Regions from separate parts of the Xenorhabdus bovienii SS-2004 genome, predicted to be linked through region 1. Evidence: predicted binding sites of a transcription regulator. Region 1 holds the regulator's gene; each other region holds the start of a gene.
What was found. The regulator CRP, encoded in region 1, controls carbon source genes, mostly activating them, when cyclic AMP is high. The targets are predictions, from matches to a motif close to ATGTGANNNNNNTCACAT.
Positions count from the first base shown of each region.

Region 2: msrB (peptide-methionine (R)-S-oxide reductase MsrB) is a predicted target of CRP. The motif match lies at 2,668-2,685, and genes of this name have one in related genera.
Region 3: serA (phosphoglycerate dehydrogenase) is a predicted target of CRP. The motif match lies at 1,834-1,851, and genes of this name have one in related genera.
Region 4: udp (uridine phosphorylase) is a predicted target of CRP. The motif match lies at 1,913-1,930, and genes of this name have one in related genera.

Region 1 is NC_013892.1:3,934,292-3,939,220, forward strand. It holds gene murP (PTS N-acetylmuramic acid transporter subunit IIBC) at 1-169, shown strand, start outside; gene XBJ1_RS17440 (LysE family translocator) at 171-776, opposite strand; gene XBJ1_RS17445 (YheU family protein) at 949-1,167, shown strand; gene XBJ1_RS17450 (phosphoribulokinase) at 1,269-2,138, shown strand; gene crp (cAMP-activated global transcriptional regulator CRP) at 2,700-3,332, shown strand; gene XBJ1_RS22790 (hypothetical protein) at 3,348-3,476, shown strand; gene XBJ1_RS17460 (aminodeoxychorismate synthase component II) at 3,621-4,196, opposite strand; gene ppiA (peptidylprolyl isomerase A) at 4,500-4,929, opposite strand, start outside.
Region 2 is NC_013892.1:2,425,359-2,430,287, reverse strand. It holds gene XBJ1_RS10370 (MipA/OmpV family protein) at 1-354, shown strand, start outside; gene XBJ1_RS10365 (D-hexose-6-phosphate mutarotase) at 452-1,324, opposite strand; gene gapA (glyceraldehyde-3-phosphate dehydrogenase) at 1,468-2,463, opposite strand; gene msrB (peptide-methionine (R)-S-oxide reductase MsrB) at 2,804-3,217, shown strand; gene XBJ1_RS10350 (YeaC family protein) at 3,317-3,592, shown strand; gene pncA (bifunctional nicotinamidase/pyrazinamidase) at 3,675-4,310, opposite strand; gene ansA (asparaginase) at 4,334-4,929, opposite strand, start outside.
Region 3 is NC_013892.1:3,345,963-3,350,891, reverse strand. It holds gene XBJ1_RS14725 (oxidative stress defense protein) at 1-42, shown strand, start outside; gene XBJ1_RS14720 (LysR family transcriptional regulator ArgP) at 39-944, opposite strand; gene rpiA (ribose-5-phosphate isomerase RpiA) at 1,109-1,768, shown strand; gene serA (phosphoglycerate dehydrogenase) at 2,044-3,285, shown strand; gene XBJ1_RS14705 (5-formyltetrahydrofolate cyclo-ligase) at 3,357-3,950, opposite strand; RNA gene ssrS (6S RNA) at 4,000-4,183, opposite strand; gene zapA (cell division protein ZapA) at 4,379-4,684, opposite strand; gene XBJ1_RS14690 (YecA family protein) at 4,888-4,929, shown strand, end outside.
Region 4 is NC_013892.1:502,167-507,095, forward strand. It holds gene metE (5-methyltetrahydropteroyltriglutamate--homocysteine S-methyltransferase) at 1-1,492, shown strand, start outside; gene udp (uridine phosphorylase) at 2,053-2,808, shown strand; gene XBJ1_RS02170 (tyrosine-protein phosphatase) at 2,937-3,719, shown strand; gene XBJ1_RS02175 (DedA family protein) at 3,797-4,327, shown strand; gene rmuC (DNA recombination protein RmuC) at 4,447-4,929, shown strand, end outside.

The DNA of each region.
Region 1 (4,929 bases):
GCTGAATTCTGTTTTCGGCCCATCGGGTCTGGTCGCCCTGCCCCTGATGACGTCCGATAGTGGCATCTTCACGGGCATGGCAGTGTACGGTGCAGGTTTAATCATCGCTTATATCAGTGGTTTTATACTGACATTTTTCTTTGGCAGTAAAAATATTGATTTAAGCTGATTCAGCTAATCCAAAGCAAAGGGACACAGACAGCAGTAAGAATACCCATGGTGATATTGAAAATAAACCAGGCATTGCGGCTTTTCAACAGGGAGCCAATCAGCGAGCCCAGAACAATCCACACTGTACCAGCGATCATATTGGAGATCAGCATCACCACACTGATCACGACCACTGAGTGGTTATATAAGTCTCCCTGTAGGCTGTAACTGCCGACGGCACCCAATCCCATCATCCACGCCTTGGGGTTCAGAAACTGTAATAACCAGCCTTGATGGCTTTTGATGGGAACAGCCGCCAAATTTGCCGTTTCCAACCGTTTATAATGTGCTGTCGACGTTTTCCACGCCAACCTTAATAAATACAGACTACCGAGCACTTTCAACACGGTGTGCATCGCCGGATACAACAGCAGCACTGCTCCCACGCCAAAAGCAGACAGCAGAAGGATGGTCTGTATGCCAAGAAGGATACCCACCCAAAGCGGTAACGAACGACGGAAACCAAAATTAGCACCCGATGAAGTCAGCAGCATATTGTTCGGGCCCGGTGTAATCCCAGAGATTAATAAGAAGGTGCTTAGTGAGAATATCAGACTTGCGGTCATGGGGGGATTGTTCCTCTTACCCAAATGGTTAACATTTCCTTTCGACGAAAATAACAGTATGTTATTCACTACACAAGATGACTAATTATGAAAATTAATCCCTTATGAGTGAGCACTTTTCTCCCCTGAGCAGGGCCGCCAATCCCCATTTACAAACTCAGGAGCAACCACAATGATGATCCCGTGGCAACAACTGGCACCCGAAACCCTACTCGATCTGATCGAAAGTTTTGTCTTGCGGGAAGGCACCGATTACGGTGAAGATGAAAAAACGCTGGAGCAAAAAGTACAGGATGTAAAACGTCAGCTTGAACGGGGAGAAGTCCTACTGGTTTGGTCTGAACTGCATGAGACCGTCAATATCATGCCCAAAGAGATGTTTCGCCCTTAGCGCCTTCTTTTTATCAGGCTGTTCCGTTTGCCTTATTTTGCTCTGTATTGCTGATTACGAGAAAGATAGTCCCAACTTTTTTGGATAAGGAGTCTGTTCTTATGTCTGCCAAACACCCTGTCATTGCAATAACGGGTTCTAGCGGAGCCGGAACAACAACGACCAGTGTGGCGTTCCGCAAGATTTTTCAACAACTTGAAGTTACTGCCGCACTCATCGAAGGGGATAGTTTCCACCGTTACACCCGTCCTGAAATGGATGCCGAGATCCGTAAGGCGAAGGAGCAAGGCAGACATGTCAGCTATTTTGGGCCAGAAGCCAATGATTTCAGCATGTTGGAAAAGACATTTTACAACTATGGTGAAACAGGCACTGGCCGCTGCCGGAGATATCTCCACACCTATGATGAAGCCGTGCCTTACAATCAAGTACCGGGTACATTCACGCCGTGGGAATCACTGCCATCAAACACCGATATTCTGTTTTATGAGGGGTTGCATGGTGGCGTTGTTACTCCACAGTATAATGTCGCCAGCTATGTTGATTTGCTGATTGGTGTCGTCCCCATCGTCAACCTTGAGTGGATACAGAAACTTATCCGTGATACCAGCGAACGTGGCCATTCAAGAGAGGCGGTCATGGATTCCGTGGTGCGTTCGATGGATGATTATATCCGCTATATTACGCCACAGTTTTCCCGTACTCATATCAATTTCCAGCGAGTTCCCACCGTTGATACCTCTAACCCTTTCTCCGCCAAGGCTATTCCATCTCTGGATGAAAGTTTTATCGTGATTCGTTTCCGTGGCCTGAAACAAATTGATTTCCCTTATTTACTATCAATGCTTCAGGGATCATTTATTTCCAGTATAAATACCATTGTCGTTCCCGGCGGAAAAGTGGGGCTGGCCATGGAATTAATTATGGCTCCGTGGGTTCAGCAATTACTGGAAGGCAAAAAAATTTCTTGATTTAAACGCAATTTAATTTTTAATTAAACAGGTAACAAAAAATAACGTTGCCTGTTTTACGAAAATAAACATTTCAGTAACAATAAAAACAGATTATAAAGAGAAAATTCAGTAAGGTAAAACGCGTAAAAGCAGTACGATATTTACCAAAGTACCCACAGCCTCTTACACAATAAAAAAGTCATTCAGCCGTTCCCGTCTTTATGTTGTTTCTCCTTTTCCCTTTGGAAATACTGGCATTATTCGATTTCCTATAAGTCGTAGAGCAATAAAGACGACGCTCCAAATAGATTTCTGTTAATCTGGCGGGCTGAAGCGATACAGGGGAAGACAGAAACGTTTTCCTGTGTTACAAACGAGGTTACAAGCGAAGCTGGCAAGATATATAGGTTAAGATTAAGACACCCATATTTTGGTATGATTATAATCTATATAAAATTCCCGCTTGTCAGTTTTTCAGCAAGTTAATATGTTAAACTATTGACTTTATAAAGCCAGCCGGGTGAGGAAAAACTGTTCCTCACGTCATCAAGGCGGAAATAACAACAGAGGATAAAGCGAATGGTTCTCGGCAAGCCACAAACAGACCCTACTCTTGAATGGTTTTTGTCACACTGCCATATTCACAAATATCCATCCAAGAGCACGCTTATTCATCAAGGCGAGAAAGCAGAAACGCTTTACTATATTGTTAAAGGTTCAGTCGCTGTTCTAATAAAAGATGAAGAAGGCAAAGAAATGATTCTCTCTTATTTAAATCAGGGAGATTTCATTGGTGAACTTGGATTGTTCGAAGAAGGAAAGCTGCGTACTGCATGGGTACGAGCTAAAAGTGCCTGTGAAGTCGCTGAAATTTCCTACAAGAAATTTCGCCAGCTCATTCAGGTCAATCCTGATATTCTGATGCGTCTATCCTCTCAGATGGCAAGACGCTTACAAACAACCTCAGAAAAAGTCGGTAATCTGGCATTTCTGGATGTCACAGGTCGTATTGCCAAGACGTTAATGAATCTGGCCAAACAGCCTGATGCGATGACCCATCCTGATGGTATGCAAATAAAAATTACACGTCAGGAAATTGGCCAGATTGTCGGGTGTTCCCGCGAAACAGTTGGCCGCATTCTCAAGATGTTAGAAGATCAAAACCTGATCTCTGCTCATGGCAAAACCATTGTAGTATATGGAACCCGCTAATTTCTGAAATTACTCTTGAAACTGAGCCAGCGCAACCCTTATCCTGCACTGGCTTTTTTGTTGCTTCCTTTGTCTTATCAGTGCAATGGCAGCATCAAGCCCCGTTACGCCGCTTTCTGTAATACTTCACTGGCCTTGCCCTGATATTCCGCTGGGACAGACGTGATTTCCCCCACCTTATTTTTATATTTGCCATATCACAGTGAAATAATAGTCACCAAATATGAATAAAAAATCACATAAGGGCAAATAAAAAACAGCCGGTGAGGAAAATGCGATGGTATTTGGTTAATATCTGAGAAAATTATTCAACAAATCATGTCCCTGTTCACTGAGAATGCTTTCAGGGTGAAATTGCACACCTTCCAATGGCAAAGTACGGTGACGTATTCCCATAATTTCATCTACATTACCGTTATGCTGACTCCATGCGGTCACTTCAAACGATGCTGGCAGGGTTTCAGCAGCAATCACCAGAGAATGATAACGAGTAACAGTCAGTGGACGGTTCAATCCTTTGAATACTCCTTGTTGATTATGGTGGATCAAGCTGTTTTTTCCGTGCATCACCTCGCGGGCTTTGACCACACTCGCACCAAAAGCCTGCCCAATAGCCTGATGCCCTAGGCACACACCGAGGATTGGCAATTTGCCGGCAAAATGCGCAATGGCCTCTAGTGAAATCCCTGCTTCATTTGGCGTACAAGGCCCCGGCGAAATCACTAAATGTGTGGGCGCCAACTTCTCGATATCTTCAAGCTGTAATTCATCATTACGCTTAACTAAAACATTTGTCCCTAACTCGCAAAAATATTGATATAAATTGAATGTAAAAGAATCGTAGTTATCTATTATTAATAGCATAGGAGTATATCCTATTGATTTTTATAGTTTTATATATTGCCGCTACCCTAGCGGGCATTGTGCATTCTGTATTTCGATAAAATCAGGTAAAGCAGCATCAACAGCAGCGGGACGCTCATCATACCACAGACGTATTTTTAAAATAGTAGGATACAAACAGCAGCATTCACCCGTGGTGAGAGCTTGACGTGAAAAGATAACGCAGGTGAGAGGGGAAGACGGCACTCAAAAAGCGAATGGCACAATATAAATACCGTCTTATTTTCTAGGTTTCAGGCAGGAAAACACTGTTTTCCTATTGAATTAAGGTGCAACTTTGGCAGAAAGGATCACAATCGGTTTCACGGGTACATTTTGATAAGGGCCAACATTTTCTGTCTTGACCTGAGAAATTTTATCAACCACATCCATACCTTTTATGACTTTACCAAAGACAGCATAACCAAAATCACGCTGACCGTGATCAAGGAAGGCGTTATCAGTGACATTAATGAAGAACTGACTGGTTGCACTGTCTTTATCTGCGGTGCGTGCCATCGCTATCGTACCACGCAGATTACGCAAACCATTATCTGCTTCATTTTTGATTGGTGCTTTGGTCACCTTCTGCTTCATATCTTTCGTAAAGCCACCCCCCTGAACCATAAACCCGGGAATGATGCGGTGAAAAATGGTGTTGTTATAAAATCCTTCATTGACATACTCAATGAAATTTTTTGTAGTGATTGGCGCC
Region 2 (4,929 bases), 1.5 Mb from region 1:
ATACTGGGCGAAAGTAACGGTATCAGTGCTGATTTCGCCTACTTATATAGTTTCAAGCAAAACGGCTGGTTATTGGAACCAGGGATAGGCATTGTCTGGGATAGCAAAAAACAGAACCGTTATAGTTATGGCATCAAAAAGAACGAATCTGTTCGCAGCGGTCTGGCTGAATATACACCGGGCGATAGCTGGAGTCCTTATCTTGAATTATCTGGTTATTATACCTTCGATAATAATTGGACTGCTTTCATGATGGGGCGTGTAGAACATTTACCAAGCGAAGTGAAAAACAGCCCGATGACCAATCGCTCATACTCCGGTACTATCTGGTCGGGTATTACTTATACTTTCTGACAGATGTTGTTTATGTCAAGAAAGATGAAAAGCTGAACTCTTCAAGATAGTCATAGCAAAATAGTCATGACAGAGTTCAGCTTATCGTTTATTTCCATCAAGGATTTTTACGGCAACGGATAACCACAGAAAGCCTGGCAGGGTTGTTATTTCTGGATAGTTGTGGGGAGTTGATACATGCAGTTTCGATGCAAACCATATTCTTGTAACCTTCTTTACTCATATCTTTCATACTGCTGGAAAGTTCGGCACCGGGATTCCAGCAAACTACATCACTATGGTGATAATGGTGAATTTCAATAGTTCGTTTCCACGGTGTATCACTGAGTAGACTGAAATCTTCTGGTTCAGTATAAATGCGGTCAATTCGTCCTTTAAAAGTCAGATCTTGGTGAACGTACTGTTTTTTATCGGCAACGGTATCGATAAAGTGAGCACCAAGCCCGCTGACACGGATTTGATTGACATCACTGATATTAAAGTAAGAGTGGAGAGCACATGTTGTTTGATATTCTCCGTGAGACTCCAGCTCTATTTCGCAGGTTTCCCCTAACTTAAAACGGGCAATGAGTGTGAACTCGTGCGGCCATAACTTATGTGTCTCGGCATTATCTTGTAGTGTAAATGTCAAGATCACGCCGTTTTCATTTTCATGGTGTGCCCTGAATTCCCAAGGTAAGATCCGTGCAAAACCGTGACTGGGAGCGCTTGTCGAACCAAACCAGGGCCAACAGATGGGAATGCCACCACGAATGGCTGTACCTGTATTAAATTCAGTGTTATCGCTTAACCATAATACAGGTTTTTCACCACTGGGCTGCCATGTAATAAGATGTGCCCCCTGAATACTGATTGCGCCGCGTACTTTTGGGTGTGACAGAACAATCAACGGAAATCCTTCAATATTTCGCTGGCTAATATAAGGAGATATTTGTTCTACAATCGGTAATGAGAAAATTTTATCAAGCATCTGTCATGACCTTATGTAAACCTGAGTTGGTGGTTGACTAGGAACAAGAATAGCTCAATGTTTTTAAGAGATAAATCGGAATAGATAAAAATAAAGCCGCCTGTTTAAGGTGGCTTTATGAACGTGGATGCGATGCTATTCAATTATTTAGAGATATGAGCAACCAGATCCAGAACTTTGTTAGAGTAACCCGTTTCGTTATCATACCAAGAAACTAGTTTCACAAAGTTATCGTTCAGCGCAATACCTGCTTTTGCATCAAATACAGAAGTCAGTTTTTCGCCGTTGAAATCAGTGGAAACAACATCATCTTCGGTGTAACCCAGAATACCTTTCAGTTCGCCTTCTGAGGCTTCTTTAATTGCATCACAGATTTCTTTGTAAGTTGCTGGCTTAGCCAAACGAGCAGTCAGGTCAACAACAGAAACGTTAGGAGTAGGAACACGGAAAGACATACCTGTCAGTTTGCCGTTCAGTTCTGGGATAACTTTACCTACAGCTTTCGCGGCACCAGTAGAAGATGGGATGATGTTTTGTGCTGCACCACGGCCACCACGCCAGTCTTTTGCTGATGGGCCATCAACAGTTTTCTGAGTTGCAGTTGTTGCGTGAACAGTGGTCATCAGACCTTCAACGATACCGAATTTGTCATTGATAACTTTAGCCAGTGGAGCAAGGCAGTTGGTTGTGCAAGATGCGTTGGAAACGATCTCTTGACCGGCATAGGCGTTGTGGTTGACACCCATAACGAACATTGGCGTGTCGTCTTTGGATGGGCCAGTCAGAACAACTTTTTTCGCGCCAGCAGCGATGTGCTTACGTGCAGTTTCGTCGGTCAGGAAAATACCGGTTGCTTCCGCAACAACATCAACACCCACTTCGTTCCATTTCAGGTTAGCTGGGTCTCTTTCAGATGTAACGCGGATGGTCTTGCCGTTAACAACCAGCTGACCATTTTTAACTTCAACAGTACCGTTGAAGCGGCCATGGGTTGAATCGTATTTCAGCATGTAAGCCATGTACTCTGCATCCAGCAGATCATTGATAGCAACGATTTCGATGTCTGAACGCTCTTGTGCGGCACGGAAAACAATACGGCCGATACGACCAAAACCGTTAATACCTACTTTGATAGTCATAGTATTCCACCAGCTATTTTTTAGTGAATTAAAAGTTGTTTCTAAAGTTACCAAAATCTTGTCAACCGTCAAGCGGAATCGTGTCAACAATTGAAAAAATCAATTTAGAAATCACTATCTGAACGCTTGTTAGACAGCCAAGACAACTCTACGCCTTCCATTATCGGGGCATAAGTAGATATTTAAAGTTGCTATCGGTTAGATATGTGAGACTTATCACAATTAGTAGAGCAAATTGCGATGTTGAATGGGTTAGAATGCTTCTCAACATTTTTATGTTGATTTTTTGTTGTTTTCGATGCTTTTTTATTGAAAATATTGGCCTTAAAAGGTGGTTGCTATGGCTAAAACTAAAAATACTTCCCTTTTTATAGAACAGCTTAGTGAAATTCAGCGCTATGTTACGCAAAAAGCAGGAACCGAACCGCCATTTTCAGGAAAACTACTGCATAACAAAAAAAGTGGCATTTATCACTGCCTGTGCTGCCGTCAGCCATTATTTATTTCTGACACTAAATTTGATTCTGGCTGTGGATGGCCAAGCTTTTACCAGCCGTTCAATGATAAATCCATCAATTGTATTGATGATTATTCTCACAACATGCATCGAATAGAAGTGCGTTGCAGTCACTGTCAGGCACATTTAGGGCATGTTTTTCCTGATGGCCCCAAACCGACAGGAGAGCGTTTTTGCATCAATTCTGCGGCACTGCGCTTCATTGACGAGGAAACTGGGGATGAAACAGAAGGTTAGCTTTGTTACTGGGCCTGTTTTTTGACAAAACAGCAACGTAAATCAGTAATTAAAGAAGAAACGATTCAGCATAATGTACGTAGCCGTAAGGAAATATCGATGAAGTTGGATGATTTACTTTCCGCCATGACACCTGAAATTTATCAGAGATTGGTTCAGGCTGTTGAATTAGGCAAGTGGCAGGATGGTGTACCGCTAACGCCGGAACAGAAAGAGCACAGTTTACAGATGGTGATGCTTTGGCAAGCCAAGCATAACCACGATCCTGAACATATGACGATTGGTACGGATGGCCAAATTACCATAAAAAGTAAACAAGAGTTGAAGGTCATGTTCCAGTCAGAAATGGTCGTGAAACCACAGCCAGAAGAATGAAGAAATAACCTCGTCTTGTGCAGTGATACGACGAGGTTATATTCTGAAATATTATGTCCAGAAGTATTTATTGGTTGCCGGTTTAAAAAAGTGTTGTTAATTCATGCAGTGGGATTAGCTTAGCGCCTTTAGTTGCCATTTCCTTAAGTGCTTTCAGGCTGTCATTATCCTGAAGATTGACGCCACGACAACCATCAGTAATCACGTAGGTTTCATAACCTTGTTCCAGTGCATCCAGTACTGTAAATTTTACGCAGTAATCTGTAGCGATACCCGACATAATCAGTCGTTGAATATTTTGCTCCGCCAGCCACCCATGTAGCCGGGTTGCGCTCTTATGGTCATTATCAAAAAAGGCACTGTAGCTGTCTATCTGCGGATTTTCACCCTTACGGAAAATTTCTTGAATAGCGGATTGATTCAACGCAGGATGAAAATCTGCGCCCGATTGCCCTTGTACACAATGAACGGGCCACCATATTTGAGGAATGCCATTGAGCAACCCAGATTCTCCAACAGGCTGACAGGCATTGACTGCAAAACTCATATGATTGGCGGGATGCCAGTCCTGACTTGCGATAATAGTAATATTGTTTTTCTGGCAGAGGCTGATAGCCTTATTCGCTATTGCGATGACCTCTTCACTCTCTTTGACTGCCAGTGCTCCCCCTGAGCAGAAGTCATTTTGCAGGTCGATAAGTAATAATGCTGTTTTCATTATACCTCCGATTTCTTTTTCTATTATTTATCTGAATAGCTCAATTCGCCACGTAGATTCTGTTGCATAAGGTGGCGGATCTCTTCGGATTCATAGGGCTGGCTCAATAAATAGTGCAATTTGGTCAGGGTGGCTTCAAAAGTCATATCATAGCCACTGATTACACCTGATGTAGCCAGAGCGTGGCCGGTTGCATAACCTTTCATGTTGACGCGCCCAGAAATGCATTGTGTTAAATTGACCACGATAATACCCCGTTCAGTGGCTTCCCTTAAGATCTTCAATAAATCAGCACGTTGTGGAGCATTACCAACACCATAGGAGCGCAATATCAATGCCTTGACAGGTTGCATCAGGATATTTTCAACAACTTGGCTGGATAATCCCGGATAGATGGTCACAACACCAATAGGCTGTGATGTGATCTGGTGTACGGTAAACCCACCATGACTGGCAGGTATCGGGCTTGTATTGAACGTACGGATGTTGATCCCAGCTTCGATCAGTGGCTGACAGTTGGGGGATGAGAAGGCTTCAAAGCCATCAGCATGGGCTTTAATTGTTCGGTTCCCGCGAAACAGTTTATTGCTGAAAAATAAACCGACCTCGTTGATGGGAT
Region 3 (4,929 bases), 590 kb from region 1:
TTCTCTGATCAGGTTGAAGTAGTTTTTGAGTTGCAACGCTAACTAATTTCATCTTCCTGACGTAACATCTGGCGCCCTAGTTTCAGTAGGGTGTCAGTGACTTTTCTCATCGCGCCACTCTCTGGAGCAAAACGGTGCCAATAAAGCATACGGCGCTGACATAGCCCTGGGGTTAAATCAATTAATTCGCCGGCTTGCAGCTCTTTGTCAACTTGCAGGTGTGGGATCATGCAGCATGTCGAGCCTTGTTTTGCTAATTGAACGAATGCTTCAGAGGAATTCACAATATGGCAGGGAACACTGCCCGGTGATAAATCAAAATGCTGCTGTAAAAATGCCTGATGCATATCATCCAAATGGTCGAATGCTACCGCAGGGGCTTTTAGTAAAGCTGAACGAGTGACGCCATTCGGAAAGAATCGTTCAGCGAATTTAGGCGATGCCACAAACAAATAATCGAGGGCACCTAATTTATCCACGAGACAGCTTGGCAGCGGCTGTGATTGAATACTGATAGCCCCGACGACTTCTCCGCGCCGCAAACTTTCTTGAGTCCGGGTTTCATCTTCCACCTGAATATTGAGTCGGATAGGAACATCGGATAAAACAGGATGGAGCGCAGGCAAGAGCCACGTTGCCAAACTGTCGGCATTGACTGCAAGTGAGAGCAGTAATGGGATATCGTTACCATTTTCATCACCGAGCCATTGTGCTTCCAGCAATTCTACCTGATGTAATAGTGCGAGCAGTTTTTGCCCTTGTTCTGTAGGGTGAGGGGGAACGGTGCGTACTAATAAAGGCTGCCCAAACATATTCTCCAATTGCTTGATACGTTGGGATACCGCTGACTGGGTAATACAGAGTTTTTGCGCCGCACGCTCGAAACCGCGCTCTCGGATCACTGTATCCAACGCTTGTAGGGATCGGTAGTCAGGACGTTTCATTGAAAATCAGGTTCTCCATTTTTGCTCGGCTTTCTGTGCCATAGGGTTCTATATTTTTTTGTGCTGCACAGCACTATGCCATATTTTTTCGCCGGGTGAGGCAAAATATTGTTTATACTGGTGGCCGGATTTTTCCTTGTAACTGATTATAGGCTGTGATTGATATGACACAGGACGAACTGAAAAAAGCAGTAGGTTGGGCAGCATTGGAATACGTCAAACCTGGAACAATCGTAGGTGTTGGTACAGGTTCAACGGCATCGCATTTCATTGATGCATTAGGGACAATCAAAAATCAAATCGAAGGTGCAGTGTCCAGCTCGGAAGCATCGACTGAAAAATTAAAAAATCTGGGCATCCCCATTTTTGACTGTAATGAAGTTGATAGCTTGGATATTTACGTTGATGGTGCTGACGAAATCAATGACCATATGCATATGATCAAGGGAGGCGGCGCAGCATTGACGCGAGAAAAAATTATTGCCGCTGTTGCAAAGAAATTTATCTGTGTCATTGATGAATCAAAACGAGTCGATGTGCTGGGTAAATTCCCGCTGCCGGTTGAGGTTATTCCAATGGCGCGCTCTTACGTTGCTCGTGAACTGGTGAAATTAGGTGGAACGCCAGTTTATCGCCAGAATGTGGTTACGGATAATGGCAATGTCATTCTGGATGTCCATAATCTTGCTATTCTTGATCCCATTGCGTTGGAAAATAAAATAAATGGCATTGCTGGCGTGGTGACGGTCGGCCTATTTGCCAATCGTAGTGCTGACGTGGTGCTGATCGGGACAGCGGATGGCGTGAAAACGATCGCAGAATAATCGTTTATTGGGGCAGAATAATCTGCCCTTAAAATATTTCCATGTTTTTTAAAAAAATTAAAATTTAGTGAGATATATCACATCCTAGCCTAAGAATTCCTCAAAATTCTGTTTTTAGACTGTAACAAGTCATATTACTACGTATAACAACTTTTTTACTTCGATTTACCCTGTTGCGTGAGCAAACGATTGTATTACTGTTGCTGTTTTTTTTGTTATTTTGGTGGAATTCATTATGGATATTCTGAAAATTAAGACAACGATAGGACGGACAAATGGTCAAGGTATCTTTAGAAAAGGATAAGATTAAATTTTTGCTACTGGAAGGCGTTCATCAGAGCACAGTTGATAACCTGCGGGCGGCGGGATACAGCAATATCGAATATCACAAAGGGGCGTTGGAGCCTGAAGAATTGAAAGAAGCGATTCGTGATGCTCGCTTTGTGGGTATCCGTTCTCGTACTCAATTGACTGAAGAAATTTTTGAAGCGGCTGAAAAGCTGGTTGCTGTGGGATGTTTTTGTATAGGCACCAATCAGGTTGACCTGAAAGCGGCTGAAAAACGTGGTATTCCTGTATTTAACGCACCATTCTCCAATACACGTTCTGTGGCGGAGATGGTGCTGGGTGAATTACTGTTGCTATTACGTCGTATTCCTATTGCAAATGCGAAAGCACACAGAGGAATATGGGATAAACAGGCCAAAGGCTGTTATGAAGCGCGAGGTAAGAAGCTCGGCATTATTGGTTACGGTCATATCGGTACACAGCTTGGCATTCTGGCTGAAAATATCGGTATGCATGTTCATTTCTATGATATTGAAAATAAACTGCCGTTGGGAAATGCACAGCAAGTGCATCATCTATCCGAACTGTTGAATATGAGCGATGTTGTCAGCCTGCATGTACCTGAAACAGGCTCAACAAAAAACATGATCGGCGTGGAAGAGCTGGAGTTGATGAAGCCGGGTGCAATCCTGATTAACGCCTCACGTGGCATGGTAGTGGATATTCCTGCACTCCATGACGCGCTGGAGTGCGAGCACCTTTCCGGTGCGGCCCTTGATGTGTTTCCGAGTGAACCCGCAACGAACAATGAGCCTTTCATCTCGCCTCTGAGCAAATTTGATAATGTACTGCTGACTCCGCATATTGGCGGATCAACACAAGAAGCCCAAGAGAATATTGGTTACGAAGTCGCGGGTAAACTGGTCAAATATTCTGACAATGGTTCTACGCTGTCAGCGGTCAACTTCCCTGAAGTCTCACTGCCTATTCATGCCAAAGATACTCACCGACTACTGCATATCCATGAAAACCGTCCTGGTATTTTGACCAGCATAAACCAAGTTTTTACCGATCAGGAAATCAATATTGAGGCACAATACCTGCGTACCAACGGAGATATTGGTTATGTGGTCATTGATATCACGACGCAAAATCCGGCTCAGGCTGAAATGGTTCTGCAAAACCTGAAAGCTCTGTCTGGCACGATCCGCTCTCGCCTGCTTTACTGATCGTCTGGGCGAATACCGTGAGAAATGGGGCTATCGTAGAAACAATAGCCCCTTAAAAGAATAAACTGTTATTACCAGCGCCATATTTTTTCAGGCGTAATGATTTCTGGCAGAGGAATATCCCAGCTTGCACTTGGCAATAGATTAACTAATTGGAAATCGTGCGCTAACCCAATCGGATAAAAATTCTGCTGTTGCCATTTAGCAAGCGTTCTGTCGTAGAAACCGCCTCCCATTCCTAAACGCTGCCCTGTGTTATCAAAAGCCACCAGTGGAATAAACATCACATCAAGCTCAGAGACGGGCAGAACCTGTCGGACATCTAATGGTGGCTCTTCTATGTTAAAACGATTGTAGTTGAGGGGAGTCCCAGCATGGTAATACAGGAACAGCAGATGGTGCCGACTGAATGGGTGTAATACGGGCAGATAAACTTGTTTATTTTGCTGCCAAAGTTGCTGAATCAGTGGGCGAGTGTCTAATTCACCATCAAAGGAGAGATACAGGGCAACCTTGTTTGCCTGCTGGACCTTAGGGTGAGACACGACATTCTGGGCAGCTTGCTGGGCAAATCGCGATTGCTGCTCTGGGGATAGATTTTGACGCAACTGTCGAATTTGTTTTCTTATGGATTTTCGGAGAGATAAAAAAGGATCTGATTGCATGAAACCTGCCTATTAAAATGCAGAAAAGGATACAAAACAGATAAATAAGGGGTTCTCCAAGATGCCGCGGCAGGTGGTAACCCTTGAACCCTTGGTTCAAGGTGAACGTAGTGTCGCCCCTATTAGGCTTCTTGGTCTAGCCAAGCATGCTCACAAGAAACGGAGCACCACATTCTATAGGTATGAAATATCGGCTCAGGGGACTTACCTGCTCACGCACACCTCAGAGAAATTTTGTAGCGCTTAAAACCAATTAGTTAAGAATTCATCCGTCAAGAACCTATCTGTCAGGCTCCATTCATCAGGCTTTAAGCAACGCAATAGAGCCTATTGTATGGAACTAAATGGAGAAAGCAACTGCTTATATTCATGTATAGTGACTACTGCCTGATTTATCAACAAGGATCAGTTTATTGACAGCTAGGAGGTCAGGTAATTTTACCTTGTTCTAACAAAGCTTGTTCAATAGTCTGCTGGAGCATTTTTATTTTTTGTTCCATATTGTAAGAGTAATCACGGGTTTTCATCTTTTCCTGTGCTAACTCGTGACAAACGTTCAGCGCCACAATAAAAACCAGTTGCTCAGTGTTCGTTACTCTGGTGCGTTCTTTGAGGTTATGCAAACGCTGATCAAGTTCCTTCGCGGCAGCTTGCAAAGCCTCTACCTGCTCTGGTGGACAATTGACACGTAATGATCGCCCAAAAATCTGAATATCTACTGGTTGTGCAGACATGACACCTTCCTGATTTATTACTGTGCCGATACCTTGATTCTGGCATAAAAGCAGATTTTGGTATTAAAACAAGGCCGACAACAACCATTACCGTACAATACCAAAAGGCAACCCTCCTTATATCGGTGTGTGCTGTCTGGTATAGCGACTCCCCTTGATGGTAGCATAGCATGAACTTATATCGCCAACGATGATCAATATACATGTCTATACAAAACTCATTACCTAATTATCAATCATTTGAT
Region 4 (4,929 bases), 790 kb from region 1:
AGGGAAGGATTCCCTTGATGAATTGAATAAATCTCTGCCGGAAACGTGGTTGCTTTCATTGGGGGTTATCAATGGGCGCAACGTCTGGCGAGCAGATTTGAGTGCTAAATACCAGCTTGTGGCATCGCTGGCAGGCAAGCGTGATATTTGGATCGGCACGTCCTGTTCATTGCTGCACAGCCCGATTGACCTGAACGATGAAACCGGGCTGGATGAAGAAGTTAAAAGCTGGTTTGCCTTTGCATTACAGAAATGCGCAGAGCTGTCTTTGCTGGCACAGGCACTGAATGCACCGGAAGGCAGCAAACAGGCTGAACTGGATGCTTACAGTGCGCCAATCCGTGCACGCCGTAGTTCCACAAGGGTGAACAATCCGACGGTGACTGAGCGCATCACGGCGATCAAACCACAGGATAGCGAGCGTAATCTGGTTTATCCAGAACGAGCCAAACTCCAGCGTGAACGTTACAATTTACCGTTGTGGCCGACCACAACTATCGGATCATTCCCACAAACAACGGAAATTCGTAGCCTGCGTCTGGATTTCAAAAAAGGTCGTGTGGATAACACGCATTATCGCACCAATATTTCTGAACATATTAAGCAGGCGATCAATGAACAGGAAAATCTGGGACTGGATGTGCTGGTGCATGGTGAAGCCGAACGTAACGACATGGTCGAGTATTTCGGTGAACATTTTGATGGTTATGTCTTTACCCAAAATGGCTGGGTACAAAGCTACGGTTCCCGTTGTGTTAAGCCGCCAGTAATCATTGGCGATATCAGCCGTCCGGAAGCCATTACTGTAAATTGGGCAACATATGCACAATCCCTGACAGATAAGCCTGTCAAAGGAATGTTAACAGGGCCGGTGACTATCCTCTGCTGGTCATTCCCAAGGGAAGATATTAGCCGCGAAACGATTGCTAAACAGATTGCACTGGCCTTGCGTGATGAAGTTGATGATTTACAAAAAGCAGGTATTGGTATCATTCAGATTGATGAACCAGCACTGCGTGAAGGTTTGCCGCTGCGTAGGGAAGAATGGCAGGAATATCTGGAATGGGCGGTGGATGCTTTCAAACTGAGTGCCGCGATTGCGGAGGATGATACTCAGATCCATACCCATATGTGTTATTGCGAGTTCAATGACATCATGCTTTCCATTGCAGCACTGGATGCGGATGTGATCACCATTGAAACGTCTCGTTCAGATATGGAATTGTTGGATTCATTTGAAGATTTTTCATATCCGAATGAGATTGGGCCTGGTGTGTATGATATCCACTCACCTAACGTGCCTAGTGTCGAATGGATTGAAGCGTTGCTGCGTAAAGCGGCTGACCGTATCCCAGTGGAACGTCTGTGGGTTAACCCGGATTGCGGCCTCAAAACCCGTGGCTGGACTGAAACCCGTCAGGCACTGGCGAACATGGTCGAAGCGGCGAAACGTCTGCGTGCTTCCGTGAACAATACTTCCGTAAATAACTAAACTGAAGAACGCCCGCTACAGCAAATAAAATGTGGCGGGCGAAAAAATTATTTCCCCAATATCTCCTGAGCCGATCCACGAATGGATTGTGCTACCCACTCAGCATATTGATGATTTGATCAAAAAAGCCCATCGTAACTCCCTTCTTGTTGATGATTTATTGGTTTGACCACATAAAGCACTTGCTTAGATGCATTAATAAGCATAAAGCAATAGTCATGTTATTAAATAAAGATAGATGCAATATGTAATTATTACATTTGCATAATATTGCAGATCCACCCCACTTTTGCGGGATTAAAACAGAATATGGCGGGTTATACCGAGGTTTTGCCGTTTGATGCTTGTTGACTCTGTGACGGAGTAATAAGTATTGGCCTTATTTGAATCTTATACTCAGTCCGTCATTTTGGATTATGAATGTGATTTTTATCACAAAATTATGTATGTGTTTCTTTATCTTTATCAATTAAAGATGATTTTTATCACTAAAAAGTGTCAGATTAGGCACTAAATTTAGGTATCCCTGTTTTTGAATTATTTCCGTTGAGGAGCTCGATATGTCTGATGTATTTCATTTAGGTATCACCAAAAGCGATCTGCAAGGAGCGACTTTGGCTATTGTTCCAGGCGATCCCAACCGTGTTGAAAAAATTGCAAAATTGATGGATAACCCTGTTCATCTGGCTTCTCATCGTGAATTTACGACATGGCGCGCAGAAATTGACGGAAAGCCCGTGGTTGTCTGCTCCACGGGTATCGGTGGCCCTTCAACGTCAATTGCTGTAGAAGAATTGGCGCAATTGGGGGTGAGTACTTTCCTGCGGATCGGGACAACCGGTGCGATCCAGCCGCACATTAATGTGGGTGATGTATTGGTCACGACAGCGGCAGTTCGTCTGGATGGGGCTAGCCTGCACTTCGCACCAATGGAATTCCCGGCGGTGGCTGATTTTGAATGTACCAACGCACTGTATGCAGCGGCAAAAGCATCAGGATCGGCCACCCACGTTGGTATAACGGCTTCTTCCGATACGTTCTATCCGGGGCAGGAGCGTTACGATACATACTCTGGTCGTGTCGTCCGCCGTTTTCAAGGCTCCATGCAAGAGTGGCAGCAAATGGGGGTGATGAATTATGAAATGGAATCAGCCACTTTGCTGACGATGTGTGCAAGTCAGGGGCTGCGCGCTGGTATGGTGGCAGGGGTGATCGTCAACCGGACGCAACAGGAAATTCCAGATGTGGAACTGTTGAAAAAAACCGAAAGCAACGCTTTGGGAATCGTAGTTGATGCCGCCCGCCGTTTGCTGTAATCGCTTTCATTAAGGGCCAGAACACTCTGGCTCGATCTTTCTGCTTATCTTTCTTTCATTCTAAAATCTGATAATGTCATAACGCTTTTTATCAATAACGATCTATTTAAATCATAACAAGAGTAACTATGACCACAACATTGCTATCCCATCCTTCATTACTCCCCTTACATGGTGGCATTAACTTCCGTGATTTCGGTAATAAGACGCTGCATAATGGTGCAAAAATTAAATCAGGGCTGTTATTCCGCTCTGGCTCTTTGGACATGTTGACTGAAAATGATCAGACTTTTTTGATGAGCAAAAACCTTTTCCAGATCATTGATTATCGTGATAGCAGCGAAATTGAGGATAAACCAGATCGAGTGTGGCGTGGGGCGAATTATCATCATGCTCCGGCCAATCCACTCTCTAAGGAAGTTGATGCCAATCTGGAAAAATTGGGTCAGGAACGTCTGGAGCAGTTTGATGAACGAGCATTCATGCTGCGTTTATACGAATTATTGCCAATCAGCAATCCTGCTTACAAAAAGCTGGCTAATCTATTGGTGCAACCAGAGAAAGGCGGAATTTTACAGCATTGCGCAGTGGGTAAAGACAGAACTGGCGTTGGATCTGCGCTGGTGCTGTTTGCTCTGGGAGCAGATTTGGATACGGTAATGGAAGACTATTTAGTCACCAACGTTACGCTGGCACCGTATCGGGAATATCTCTTGAATGAACATGCAAAAGTCATGAGTGACCGTGTGATTGAAAAATTTGCTTATGTTTATTCAGTGCAGGAAGAGTTTTTACTAACGGCCTTAAATAGTATTAACCAGCATTATGGCAGTGTGGATATCTGGCTGGAAAAAGATATCGGGCTGGATATGACAGCACGTGAAAAATTACAAAGTTATTTTCTTGAATAAAAATACTGAGTTAGCATTGGTTTATATATCAGGTGCTAACTTGGTACATCTGATGAATTGATACAGGAACAGCTAATTTGAGTTTGCATGAAATTATCGAACTGGTCACAGACTTCGTAAAAGCCCATGAATATTGGGCAATCCCCATTGTTTTTCTACTTGCTTTTGGTGAATCTCTGGCATTTATCTCCCTGCTGTTGCCTGCGACGATCATTTTATTAGGATTGGGGGCGTTGATTGGTGAAAGCGGGTTAAATTTTTGGCCAATATGGATAGCGGCAGCAGCGGGAGCCTTTTTTGGCGATTGGGTTTCCTATCTGTTTGGTGCCCACTACAAGGACAATGTCGGCAAGATGTGGCCACTGTCACGTCATCCGCAAATGTTAGTGCGCGGCCATCGATTTTTTGAACGCTGGGGAGTTTGGGGTGTTTTCATCGGGCGTTTTTTTGGTCCATTGAGAGCTGTTATACCACTGGTAGCGGGTATTTGCGCCATGCCGAAACGTCATTTCCAGCTTGCCAATTTTGCCTCTGCGCTGATTTGGGCCTTCGGTATTTTGGCTCCGGGAGCGTTTGGTTTACGCTGGCTGGCAGAATGGATGGGCTAATTGCGAGCCGCTTTGCAAACTGAAAGAAACTCATTAAAGAATCTGGACATCTATACAGCATCTATTTAACTTACATTAAGGTGAAGTTAACCGGGGTGAAGTCAGTGGGAGGCGTATAGGTGGATATCCAGTGGTTATACATGCTGATTGGCAGTTTAAGTGGATTGCTGGGCGGAGGGATTTTCGTCTGGCTTTCTGTTCACCAGCGAATTCAACAGAAAGAGTTGGAACTGCGTGAACTGCATAGTCAGCTTGCTATCAGCCATGAAAAGTTAGAACAGTCCCACTATTGGCGTACTGAGTGTGATCAATTAAATCAAGAACTGCTGGCACAGCGCGAAATCAACAGTGTACAGGAAGTTGAATTACGAGAATTAAGCACACGGCTTGAAGAGAGCAGGCTGGCCGCAGAAGAAAAACAGCGTCTATTGATCAATAGTGAACAACGCCTCAATACCCAATTTGAAAATCTCGCCAATCGTATTTTTGAGCAGAATCGGCGTCGTACCGATGAATACAGCCGCCAAAGCCTTAATGACCTCCTGATGCCTTTTCGCGAGCAGCTTGACGGGTTCCGTAGTCAAGTACAGGATAGTTTCGGA